Chroogloeocystis siderophila 5.2 s.c.1: one gene and its partner. Each later gene encodes a partner of the first gene's protein in a complex. Links are inferred from orthologs where the notes say so. Each region holds a gene or a part of one and is shown in the gene's direction. Other genes may lie near its edges.

The links. Proteins that work in one complex are often made in the same cells at the same time.
Region 2: the proteins of pheS (region 1) and pheT are in contact, whole or in part, in a crystal structure (PDB 6P24), measured with the Escherichia coli proteins. The link is inferred for Chroogloeocystis siderophila 5.2 s.c.1 from one-to-one orthologs.

What each region holds. Positions count from the first base shown.
Region 1 is NZ_MRCC01000024.1:11,213-16,827, reverse strand. Bases 1,592-4,492 are described here. They hold pheS (phenylalanine--tRNA ligase subunit alpha), read left to right. Parts: upstream 1,592-2,491; coding sequence 2,492-3,493; downstream 3,494-4,492. Other genes in these bases: NIES1031_RS21145 (RecQ family ATP-dependent DNA helicase), read right to left, coding at 4,134-4,492; NIES1031_RS21150 (phosphate-starvation-inducible PsiE family protein), read left to right, coding at 3,616-4,128; surE (5'/3'-nucleotidase SurE), read right to left, coding at 1,592-2,289. Outside these bases: NIES1031_RS21170 (AAA family ATPase), read right to left, coding at 1-291; NIES1031_RS21165 (bifunctional riboflavin kinase/FAD synthetase), read right to left, coding at 359-1,369; more of surE, read right to left, coding at 1,495-1,591; more of NIES1031_RS21145, read right to left, coding at 4,493-5,555.
Region 2 is NZ_MRCC01000004.1:270,636-276,460, reverse strand. What follows is about bases 886-3,996. They hold pheT (phenylalanine--tRNA ligase subunit beta), read left to right. Parts: upstream 886-1,274; coding sequence 1,275-3,719; downstream 3,720-3,996. Other genes in these bases: NIES1031_RS06225 (YciI family protein), read left to right, coding at 3,729-3,996; NIES1031_RS06235 (hypothetical protein), read right to left, coding at 977-1,276. Outside these bases: NIES1031_RS06240 (hypothetical protein), read left to right, coding at 1-648; more of NIES1031_RS06225, read left to right, coding at 3,997-3,998; NIES1031_RS06220 (cobalt-precorrin-6A reductase), read right to left, coding at 4,068-4,883; NIES1031_RS06210 (mannose-1-phosphate guanyltransferase), read left to right, coding at 5,591-5,825.

The sequences.
Region 1 (5,615 bases):
ATTTGTAAATACGGGACCTGGAAGATATTCAAACTCGCCTGTTTTGGGATTCCAAATGTTCGTTCCGGTAATATCTGTTGGTAGCAAGTCGGGAGTACATTGTAAGCGTTGAAATTTACCCGCAACCGAACGCGCTAATGATTTTGCGAGTAACGTTTTGCCTACGCCAGGAACATCTTCTAGCAGTACATGACCTCCAGCAAGTAGGGAAACTAACACTAAGCGGATGGGTTCAGCTTTACCAACAATCGTACGACTCAGGTTTTGCGTCAGAATCTCAATTTTTTTCATGCACTACTGTCGTTTTTTTTTAAATAAGCCATGAAGTGTTACAGATTGAGAACACTTGGCAAGTTCATCACTTAGTGTTCCCTTGTAATTCCTCTTTTGCAGCAGTGCAGTCAAGTTGAATTTGTGCTTTTAATTCATCTAATGAAGCGAATTTCTTTTCGGGGCGTAGGAATTTTTCTAGCTGTACAGTTAACGTTTCACCGTATAAATCTCCCGACCAGTCAAATAAATATACCTCTACAGATGGATGTGTACCGCTAACTGTGGGACGAACACCAATATTCATCACGCCTAGGTGATTATCCACGCCTTGAACAAAAACCCGAACAGCGTAGACGCCATTAGCTGGTAGAAATTTTTCGGCTGGTACAGCGACATTAGCAGTCGGAAAACCAATTGTTCTACCCAACTGCTGTCCTTTTACAACGGTTCCTGTGAGGGTGTAGGGACGTCCTAATAACTCTTGGGCGCGTTGTAAATCGCCGTTTTCCAGGGCTTGACGAATCGCTGAACTACTAATGCGATCGCCTCCTCGCGCATAAATGGGAACAATCGTTACCGGAATATCAAAACTTGCTGCGATCGCTTTTAAATCTTTTGCTGTACCTGTGCGCTGCTTCCCGAAACAAAAGTTTTCACCCACACTGATTTGTTGACAGCACAACTGTTGAATGAGAATTTTTTCCACAAAGTCTTGCGGACTTAAAGAAGCTAAATTCCATGTAAATGGAATTCGTATGAGTTGGTCTACACCTAAAGCTTGAAGTTGCTGAACTTTTTCATCTAAAGGTGTCAGAAGCGATCGCTTTTTCCCTGTAAAGAACTCTTGCGGATGCGGATTAAAAGTAACGACAGTACTATAAATATGTTCAGGGCGATCCGCGCTAGATATTGGCGTTTGCGTGTCCGCAGGAACTGATAAGGGGTAAGACAGGAAGCTTCTAACCTCTTCCTGATTTTTGCTACGATGCAAAATTGGACGAATAACCTCTTGATGCCCTAAGTGAATGCCATCAAAGTTTCCTAGGGCGATCGCGGTTGGTGTCAAAGCATTAGTTAGAGATGAAGTAACCCACACGCTTTACATTTTGACATAAATAGGTCAATGGTAGCAGATTGATGAGGGGTCGGAGGTCAGAGTACGGAGGTTAGGGAAGTTTTTTGCTAATTTGGTTCTTCAATTGTTGACCCCCAGTCTTGCTTTTAGTCAAATTTCCATTCGGATAAGGGATGTAACGCGTCGAGATACGTCAAGTTGTAATGTAAAGGAGTGATGGTGATGAAGTTATGGCGAATTACTTCAACATCCGTTGGAATATCTTGAGGTAAATTTAAACCCTGTTCAGCAGGCGCGAGATCTTCAAGCAACTCTCCGGCTAACCAGTAATAAGTTTTACCGCGAGGATCGACACGCTTTTCAAAAACATCAACGTAGCGACGAATTCCCTGACGCGTGATTTTTACTCCTGCAATTTCTGCTAACTCGACTGCCGGAATATTAACGTTGAGTAACATAACCTCAGGTAAAGGGTGGCTTTTCAATTGTTCGAGTAAGTGAATTGCAAATGTCGCAGCAGGTTGAAACTCTTTAGAAGTAAAACTTGTGAGTGATAATGCCACACTAGGAATACCCTCAATGATCCCCTCCATAGCCGCCGAGACAGTACCAGAATAAAGAATATCAGTTCCTAAATTTGCTCCCTGATTGATACCAGAAAGCACGAAATCTGGTGGACTATCGAGCAATGCCCACAATGCAAGTTTAACGCAGTCAGCAGGCGTTCCCGAACAAGCCCAAGCTTTGATGCTAGGGTGAAATACCGACTCGACGAGTTCTGCACGAATCGGTTGATGTAATGTTAATCCATGTCCAGTTGCCGATCGCTCGCGATCTGGACAAACAACCGCGACTTCGTGTCCGGCTGCTGCTAAAGTATCGGCTAGAGTCCGAATTCCTAGCGCGTAAATACCATCGTCGTTGCAAATAAGTAGTTTCATAGAGGTCAGAGGTCGGAGGTTAGGAATCAGGATATCCTCAATAATTGGTTAATTGTCAGTAGTTAGTAGTCAGTACCAACTAACAACTCATTCTTCTCTCGCCCCCTCGCTCCTTGCCCCTACTCTCTTTTAAACTGATACGATACACTTATATTGATTTGAACAGCTGGCTTTCAGAGAATTACTGTTGAATACGACAAGCATGAGCAATCAGCCTAGCACTTTAAAGGCTCAACTGGAAACTTTACGACAAGAAGGCATAAGCGCGATCGCTACTGCTGATTCCTTGGATCGTTTAGAGGAACTTCGAGTAGTTTACCTCGGTAAGAAGGGTCAGTTATCAGGATTGCTGCGCAGCATGGGGCAATTGAGTGCTGAAGAACGTCCGCAAATCGGGGCGATCGCTAATACTGTTAAAGAAGCCCTACAAGCAGAAATCGAAAAGCAGCGTCACAAGTTACAAGCGGTGGCGATTCAAGCACAATTAGAAGCAGAAACAATTGATGTGACAATGCCTGGTGTTTATCGCCCGCTTGGTCGCGTTCACCCGCTTCATAGTACAATAGATCGCGTGCTGGATATCTTTGTTGGTCTAGGCTACACTGTGGCTCAAGGACCAGAGATGGAAACTGACTACTATAACTTTGAAGCACTCAATTTCCAAGCGGATCACCCTGCACGTGATATGCAGGATACTTTATTTCTTCCTGATGGAAATTTATTGCGGACGCATACTTCCAACGTGCAAATTCACTACATGGAAGACAACGATCCGCCAGTACGCGTCGCAATTCCAGGACGTTGCTATCGTCGCGATACTGTAGATGCTACTCATGCCGCAGTGTTTCACCAAATCGAAATTTTGGCAGTCGATGAAGGCTTGACTTTCACTGACCTCAAAGGAACGGTTAAAATATTTTTACAAGAATTATTCGGCGATTCACCAATTCGCTTCCGTGCAAGTTATTTCCCTTTCACCGAACCTTCAGCCGAAGTAGACGTGCAATGGAAAGGTCGCTGGTTAGAGGTAATGGGCTGCGGTATGGTTGACCCGAATGTGCTGAAAGCGGTAGGATACGACCCTGAAGTTTATACCGGCTTCGCGGCAGGTATGGGTGTGGAAAGATTAGCGATGGTACTGCACGAAATAGATGATATTCGGCGTTTCTACAACAGCGACTTGCGGTTTTTGCAACAATTCTAAAATAGGATTAACTGATAGCTATTTTATTAGCTTAGTAAGATACTCAGCTAGTCTTTCCTACATATTACTTGTTGTGTAGATTTTAATTAAATCAAAAAAACAAGCAGCAAGGAGGTAACTTCATGCTGAAAACTTCAGAAAAAAACACGAGATCTTTTTATAATTGGTTTGATCGAGAACGTATAGTTCATAGCCTAGAACTTGTACAAAACCTAATTGTGGTTTTGTTGTGCATCGGATTGTTTTGCACTATGCTGATTCGGCTAGGTGATATATTTATTTCACTATTACAACCATTGAGATTTCAAGATATAACTTCAGATATTTTATTCATTTTGATATTAGTCGAGCTATTTCGCTTGCTTATTATTTATTTGCAAGAACAACGGATTTCAGTAGGTGTAGCAGTAGAAGTTTCAATTGTATCTGTCTTGCGAGAAGTTATAATTCGAGAGGTTTTAGAAATTCCTTGGCAACAAATTTTAGCAGTTTGTGCTTTTTTATTAATTTTAGCTTTGTTACTATTAACTCGTGCTTGGATGGCGAAGATTTTTAATACAATTTCATTAGAAAACAATCAGAAGTTGAGTGAAAATGCAAGAGATCATTCTGTAGAAAAACGCGTACCAATTTAGTAGATCTATTTTAAACAGCGATCGCAGTGCCCACATTTAAATTCTGTGTTAAAACCAAATGCACCTAAAAGAAATTGCCAGCGACACGAATGAGTATTGAGATATTCATTGATTTGATGACCAAGGTAAATTTGTCTAGGAGACCTTAAGCTTGTTTGATGAATAATGTAGTGAAATGGATCTTGCCATTCAATTTGACCATGACTATGAAGTAGCGCAAGGGCGATCACACTTTCAGCATCTCGTGGAACTTTGCCTTGTTTAGGTAATTTTTTAGCTAACTGCTGGGCTTTGGTGTATTGCGATCGCAGTTTTTGTGTAAAAAATTCTTGACGTTGTTTATCTTCAGGATTTAGCCATCCTGTAGGTTCACTTACAAGGGTTAGCGCGATGCTTGGTTTACCATCACGCCCTGCGCGTCCAATTTCTTGGACATATTCTGAAAGTAGCAACGGTGCATGAAAGTGAATAACCCAGCGGACATCGGGCTTATTAATTCCCATACCAAAGGCTGAGGTGCAGATCACAAAGGGGATTTTACCTTTTAACCAGTCAGTCTCAATTTCTCGGCGTTCTTCTGGGCTTAATCCAGCATGATAAGCAGCAGTAAGATAAACTTGTTGGTTTAACCATGCGGCAAGGCTTTCACTATCTCTGCGCGTGCGGACATAGACTAATCCAGCTTGTTGGGGTTTGGTTTGAATAAATTTTAATAATTGTTGTTTGCGTCCGCGTGGTGTCCATACCATTTGTACTTTGAGATGAAGATTTGGACGATAGGGATTTTGGCGAAAAACTTGGGGCTGTTGGAGTTGTAAAACTTGTTGAATCGTGGCTTGTGCCGTTGGATCGGCGGTGGCGGTAAAAGCGGCAATCGCAATTTTTGTTCCTTTAGGTTTTGATTGTAGCAGTGCGGGGCGTACTGTCCCTAAACGGCGGTATGCAGGGCGAAACGTATCTCCCCACTGTACTAAACAATGCGCTTCATCAAGAATCAGGCTGTTAATTTGCAGTTGCGGTTGACACAACCTTTTCCATACAGGTGCGCTAAAAAGTGTTTCGGGTGAAAGGTATAGTAACTTTAGCTGCTGTTGTTCGAGTTGCTGTAAGATTTGTTTGCGTTGATATGTTGGTAATTCGCTGTGTAATAGTGCGGCTGCTAGGTGGCGATCGCGTAATTCTTTGACTTGATTTTCCATCAAAGCGACTAACGGCGACACAACAAGTGTTAGCCCAGGCTGAAGTAATGCAGGAAGTTGAAAGCAAATCGATTTACCACCGCCTGTAGGCATGATAATAAGCGTGTCTTGCTGTGATAATAGACTACGGATAATTTCTTCTTGAGGTTGGCGGAATTCTGGATATCCCCAAATTCTTTTTAAGGTGTCTCGCAATGTATTGGTAGGAATCGCGTTTAACTCATTCATCAGCAACCTGGTAGGAACTCATCAGCATTTACATTTAAGGTTTCCCAGATAACGTCAATG
Region 2 (5,825 bases), on another replicon or contig:
GGAATCATTGGTGCTGTAGCCGGTGCAGCAGCGGGGGCGATGGCCGGTAGGGGTACCGCTGAGGCTGTCAATAAGACTGTAGAAGGTGTAGTAGACGCTGTAGAGAGTGTAGCCGAGAATGTAAACGAAACTGTAGAAGTTGTAGGCGAAGCAGTAAAAGATACAGCTGAGTATGTTAAGCCCTCTGTAAAGGGTGCAGTAGACTCAGTCAAGGAGACAATTGAGGAAGCAAGACCTTCCATCGTTGACACAGCAGAAGCTGTCAAGGAGACAGTTCAGGAGTCCAAACCCGCTGTTGTAGAAGCTGTCCAATCTGCATCTGAAGAGGCTAAGCCAGCCGTAAGAAGTGTAGCTGACTCGGTAAAGGGTGCAACACAAAGTGTAGCTCACTCTGTCAGAGGCGCGGTTGAAGATGTCAAACCAGCCGCACAGAGTGCCGCAAACTCAGCCATGGAAGCAACAAAAAGTGTTGCTGACTCAGCTAAGCGTGCTACTGAGGAGGTGCAACCACCCTCAATCAAGAAAAAGCAAGTTGAGCTACCAACAACAACTACAAACTCTGAAACGCTAGTTGCTTCCAGTGAAGCAGACTCACAAGAACGGAAAGTTGTTCCGGTAGAAATTCGCGATCAAAGAACTGATGTGTAAAAGTAACCTTGTCAGGGAAGAGGACATCAACAGTTTTTTGAGTTGACGTGAGACAGTTTAACCAAGGTTGTCTTAAAAAATTTTTCCCTGATTAAATACACTAGCTAACGTAGCAACAAGTATCGGAACAGAAAACTGGTTTAAGAGTGTAGGGCTTAAAAATAAGTTGTTTCAACCCTCATCTTTAAGGCTTCTTCTTGATGGTTAGTTCTATCAAGTAAAGATTGATTTTCACTATATACTTAGCGAAACGGGTAATTAGTGCTTAAAGCAGTCCTTGATTCCAGTTTGGTGTTCCGTTGCTGTCTGCTGTAGCCAAGCAATATCACTACCACGTGAAACAACTGACAACGAGTTGCAGGAAAACCCGTTGCGGATTGATTGCATTTGCCTCAACTGTGCCTGACGGGCGGACTTGATAGCAGCTATATCTACTCTTATTACCATGCGCATGGCTGTAATGAAGCGGGTTGCAAAGAAAGTAAGCAACAAAAATTTTTAGTTGCGTTCGCAGACGTTGACACAATTGCAGAGCATCATATGCCTGCTGCGGTGCGGTAATCTCTTCAAAGCTTTGCAATAATTTTGATAAGATAGTCTGGCTAAGGTCTAAGCAAGCACACTCCATGCGTATTTCTCTGAATTGGCTGCAAGAACTGGTTGAGTTGACGCTTTCTCCTGAAGAATTGGCGGAAACGTTAACAATGGCAGGATTTGAAGTAGAAGAAATTGAAGATCGCCGTGCATGGGCAAAGGGTGTTGTTGTTGGGAAAGTGTTAGAGTGCGATCGCCATCCAAATGCAGATAAACTCAGTGTCACGAAAGTCGATGTCGGAACAGCTTCCCCAGAACCATTAAATATTGTCTGTGGTGCGCCGAATGTCCGTGCGGGAATATATGTACCCGTCGCCACAGTGGGTACTTACCTCCCTAAAATCGACGTCAAAATCAAAGCAGCCAAACTACGCGGAGTCCGTTCAGAAGGAATGATTTGCTCTTTAGCTGAGTTAGGACTCGCGAAAGAATCCGCAGGAATTCATATTTTTGAGCAGGAACTCGAATTAGGAAGTGATGTTCGCCCGTTGCTCGGTTTGGATGATGTGATTCTTGACTTGACAGCAACTGCAAATCGTGCTGATGCGTTAAGCATGGTGGGTGTCGCGCGCGAAGTCGCCGCAATTACAGGAAAAACAGTGCGACTACCACAAGCCCCAGAAATCTCGATTCCTGACACTCAGAAGAATTTAAAACTCAAAATCTCGCAGCCACAAGCTTGCCCTGCGTATATTGGTACAGTTATTGAGTCGGTTAAGATTGCGCCTTCGCCTGCGTGGTTACAACAGCGACTACAAGCTGCGGGAACTCGCCCGATTAACAACGTTGTTGATATTACTAATTACATTCTGCTTGAATGGGGTCAACCGCTTCATGCATTTGATCGCGATCGCCTCTTCGCCGTCAGTGGAACTCAATCAGACTTAACAATTGGCGTCCGGTTTGCGCAATCTGGCGAAACACTCAAAACGCTCGATGGTCAAATGCGCACGCTTTCCAGTCAAGCTTTACTCATTACCGCACACGAAGAACCAGTTGCGTTAGCGGGAGTTATGGGCGGCGAAGCAACTGAAGTACATGAGGGTACGCAAAATTTAGTTTTAGAAGCCGCGCTATTCGATCCTGTCGCGGTTCGGCGTTCGGCGCGCAGCCAAGGATTACGTACCGAAGCTTCTGCAAGATACGAGCGGGGCATCAACGCGGCTGAATTAGAATTAGCTTGTCGTCGCGCATTAATGCTTATTCAGGATCTGGCTGGCGGCGTTCCTGTACAACAAGAATTTGCTGACGCACGACCTGATGTAGGCGCAATGTCGCGTTCAATTGAATTACGTCTTGATCGCGTCAACCAAATTTTAGGACCAATCGACTTAGAAGACACGACTGGCGAACTTCAACCAGAAACAATCCAGCAAATTCTGACCGCCCTCGGATGTCAAGTCACATCGTCTGAACCGCAAAAAGTTTTGACTGTAACCGTTCCACCGTATCGTCATCGCGATCTAGAGCGTGAAATTGACTTAATTGAAGAAATTTCGCGACTGTATGGCTATGATCGCTTTTGCGATACTTTACCTGAAAAAACGGAACCTGGTTATCTTTCCTTAGAACAGCAACTCACTCGCCAACTCCGCGAAGCCTTCCGCGCTGCTGGGCTGACCGAACTCATCCATTACTCGCTCGTCAAACCAGGACAAGACCGACAAATTGTGCTTACCAACCCGATTTTTGTTGAATATTCCGCGCTGCGTACCGACTTGATTTCCGGTTTAATCGATGCTTTTCAGTACAACCTAGAGCAAGGTAATGGTAGCCTGAATGGATTTGAAATTGGGCGCATTTTCTGGCAAGAAGAAGATGGATTACTCGAAGCCGAGGCTATAGGCGGGATTTTAGGCGGCGATCCGACTCAAGGGAAGTGGACATCTGGTGGAAAAGAACGTCCCCTCACTTGGTTTGAAGCTAAAGGCGTTTTAGAAAGTGTCTTTCAGCGCTTGGGGTTAAAGGTAGAGTACCAACCAAGTCATCAAGATTCGCGCCTACATCCAGGGCGTACAGCGTCGTTATGGTTGCAGGGTAATCGCTTAGGTGATTTTGGACAAGTTCATCCGCAACTACGCCAAGAAAAAGGCTTACCAGATGCGGTTTACGTCTTTCAACTTGATTTAGATGTGATTTTGGATTATTGGGATCGCAACGCAGTTTTAGTACCAAAATTTCGTTTGTATTCTACATATCCAGCCTCGCCTAGAGATATTGCGTTTTTCGCGCATCTCGAAGTTTCTGTTGCAGAAATAGAACGCGCGATCGCACTTGCGGCGGGAGAATTGCTCGAATCAGTTGAATTATTTGATGAATATCGCGGCGAACACGTTCCCCCAGGACAAAGAAGTTTAGCGTTTCGCTTAGTATATCGCGCCCAAAATCGCACTTTGACGGATGAGGACATCGAACCCGTACACCAAAAAGTGCGAGAATCTTTGGTAGAAAAATTTGGTGTGAATCTGCGCAGTTGAGCTTGTGTTATGCCTAAGTACGTAATGTGGGGAAGTTATTGCGAGGATGTGCTAGAAAAGCGCGTTCCTCATCGACAAGCTCATCTCGACGGGCTAGCTGCACAAAAAGAGTCAGGCGTATTGATTACAATTGGTCCAACAAAGGATTTAACAAAGGTTTTTGGCATCTACGAAGCTGAAGATGAAGCAACAGTTCGTCAACTTGTTGAAGCCGATCCTTATTGGAAAAATGGTGTTTGGACTGAGTACTTTATTAAAGAGTGGATTCCAGCTTTTTAAGGAGGAAGTGAACCACTAAGGCGCAGCGATCGCAGAGAAATGCGCTCATAATACGAGTTAATCGAAAATTCAGAGGTACTGACGACAAAAATCAAGTGCAACAGCTAAATCGCAGGTTTGTTGTGGATAATTAACGGTGGGTCTACTGATTGTAATAAGCGGAATACCGAGTTGAGTGGCGACAAGGCGTTTTGTGTCTTCACCACCTGGTTTCCCTGAAGCTTTGGTAATCACAAGTTGAATTTTCCACTGACGCCAAAGCGCAAGTTCTAATTCATCAGAAATTGGCGGACGTAAACAAATTAAGCGATCTGGGGTAAAGCCTGCTTGAGTGGCTGCTTCTAAGGCGATCGCCGACGGCAGAATTCTTGCAAATAACGTTGTGCGATCGTGCCAAGCTTGAAATAAGTGTAGCGGTCTGTAACCTACAGTTAATAAAACGCGCTTGTTTTGCAAACGGTTCGTTGATAATAAAGCTGCAAAGCTATCAAAATGCTCACCTTCGCTAGCTGTACTAGGCGACAAGATCGGACGTTCGTAGCGCAAGTACGGAATTTGCAGGTGTTGCGCCGAGAAGATCGCATTTTGCGAAACTTCGACAGCATAAGGATGTGAAGCATCCACAATCGCCACAATTTCTTGCTGTTTGACAAATTCAGGGATTTGAGCAAAAGTTAAACGCCCTACCCAAACTGTTAAACACGGTGCAGGCTTATAAAGCGATCGCGCCGCAGAAGTTGTTACAGAAATAATACAGCGGATATTGTAGTTCGCGATCGCCGCAGCAATTTCAACACTTTCTTGAGTCCCGCCAATTAACCACAACTTACCATACGCTGGTTTACAAGTTGGAAGTGGCTGATCAAAAGCGGGAGGAATACGCAACGCAGCTAGCCTCTTAGTGCTTTCCTGAAGTTTTGTCGATAAGATTTATTAGAGATTAACAACACTGGCCATAAGAGTGATAGAGATAATCGATTGGGCAAACTCCGCGAAAAGGTTGTGCGGTGAAATCCATTCCAAAATATCCAAGCACCTATTGCATACCCAATAACAACTAACCAATAAATCAAGTTCATTCTCAGCAACCACCTATACAACTCATTAGTTAAGCAAAAGCCGGTATCTTGAGCGGCGATAAACTTCCTCTTCCACTATCTTTAGTGTAGAGTAGCCTACAGAAATCGTTATAGCGATCAGCCTAAGTAGCTTTGAGTTAGTTGTAGCTCATAAAGTATCATAACTACCACACATTAACCAAGTTCCTGCTCAAATGTTGCCAGCGCAGGAAGCTTTTGTGCCGCAGGCTATTCAAAAAAATCTCACAAGAATGAGAACCATTCATTTATCAACGTTCATTTCTACGTACAGCCGATGCATTACCTTACTGTAACATGTGATTGTCCAATATAGGTGCACAGTTGTACACCCCTACACTGACATATATGCCTAATGAAGTTTACTCTGAACGGATGTATCTTGTGGAAGTACCTTAAGTTTCAACATACGTAGGAAACTAGAATAAGACTTGCTTTTTGCCAAAGTCATTGGCTTGGTGCCAGTGATGAGTGCAAATCACATAAGGAGGAATTATGCGTGCAGTGCTGATGGCTGGAGGGTCTGGAACGCGGTTAAGACCGCTGACTTGCGACCTTCCTAAACCGATGGTACCTATCTTAAACAGACCAATTGCAGAACATATTACTAATCTTCTCAAACGACATCAAATAACCGAGGTTATTGCCACACTGCATTATCTACCTGAAGTCATTCGCGATTATTTTCAAGATGGCACTGACTTTGGCGTAGATTTGATTTATGCCGTTG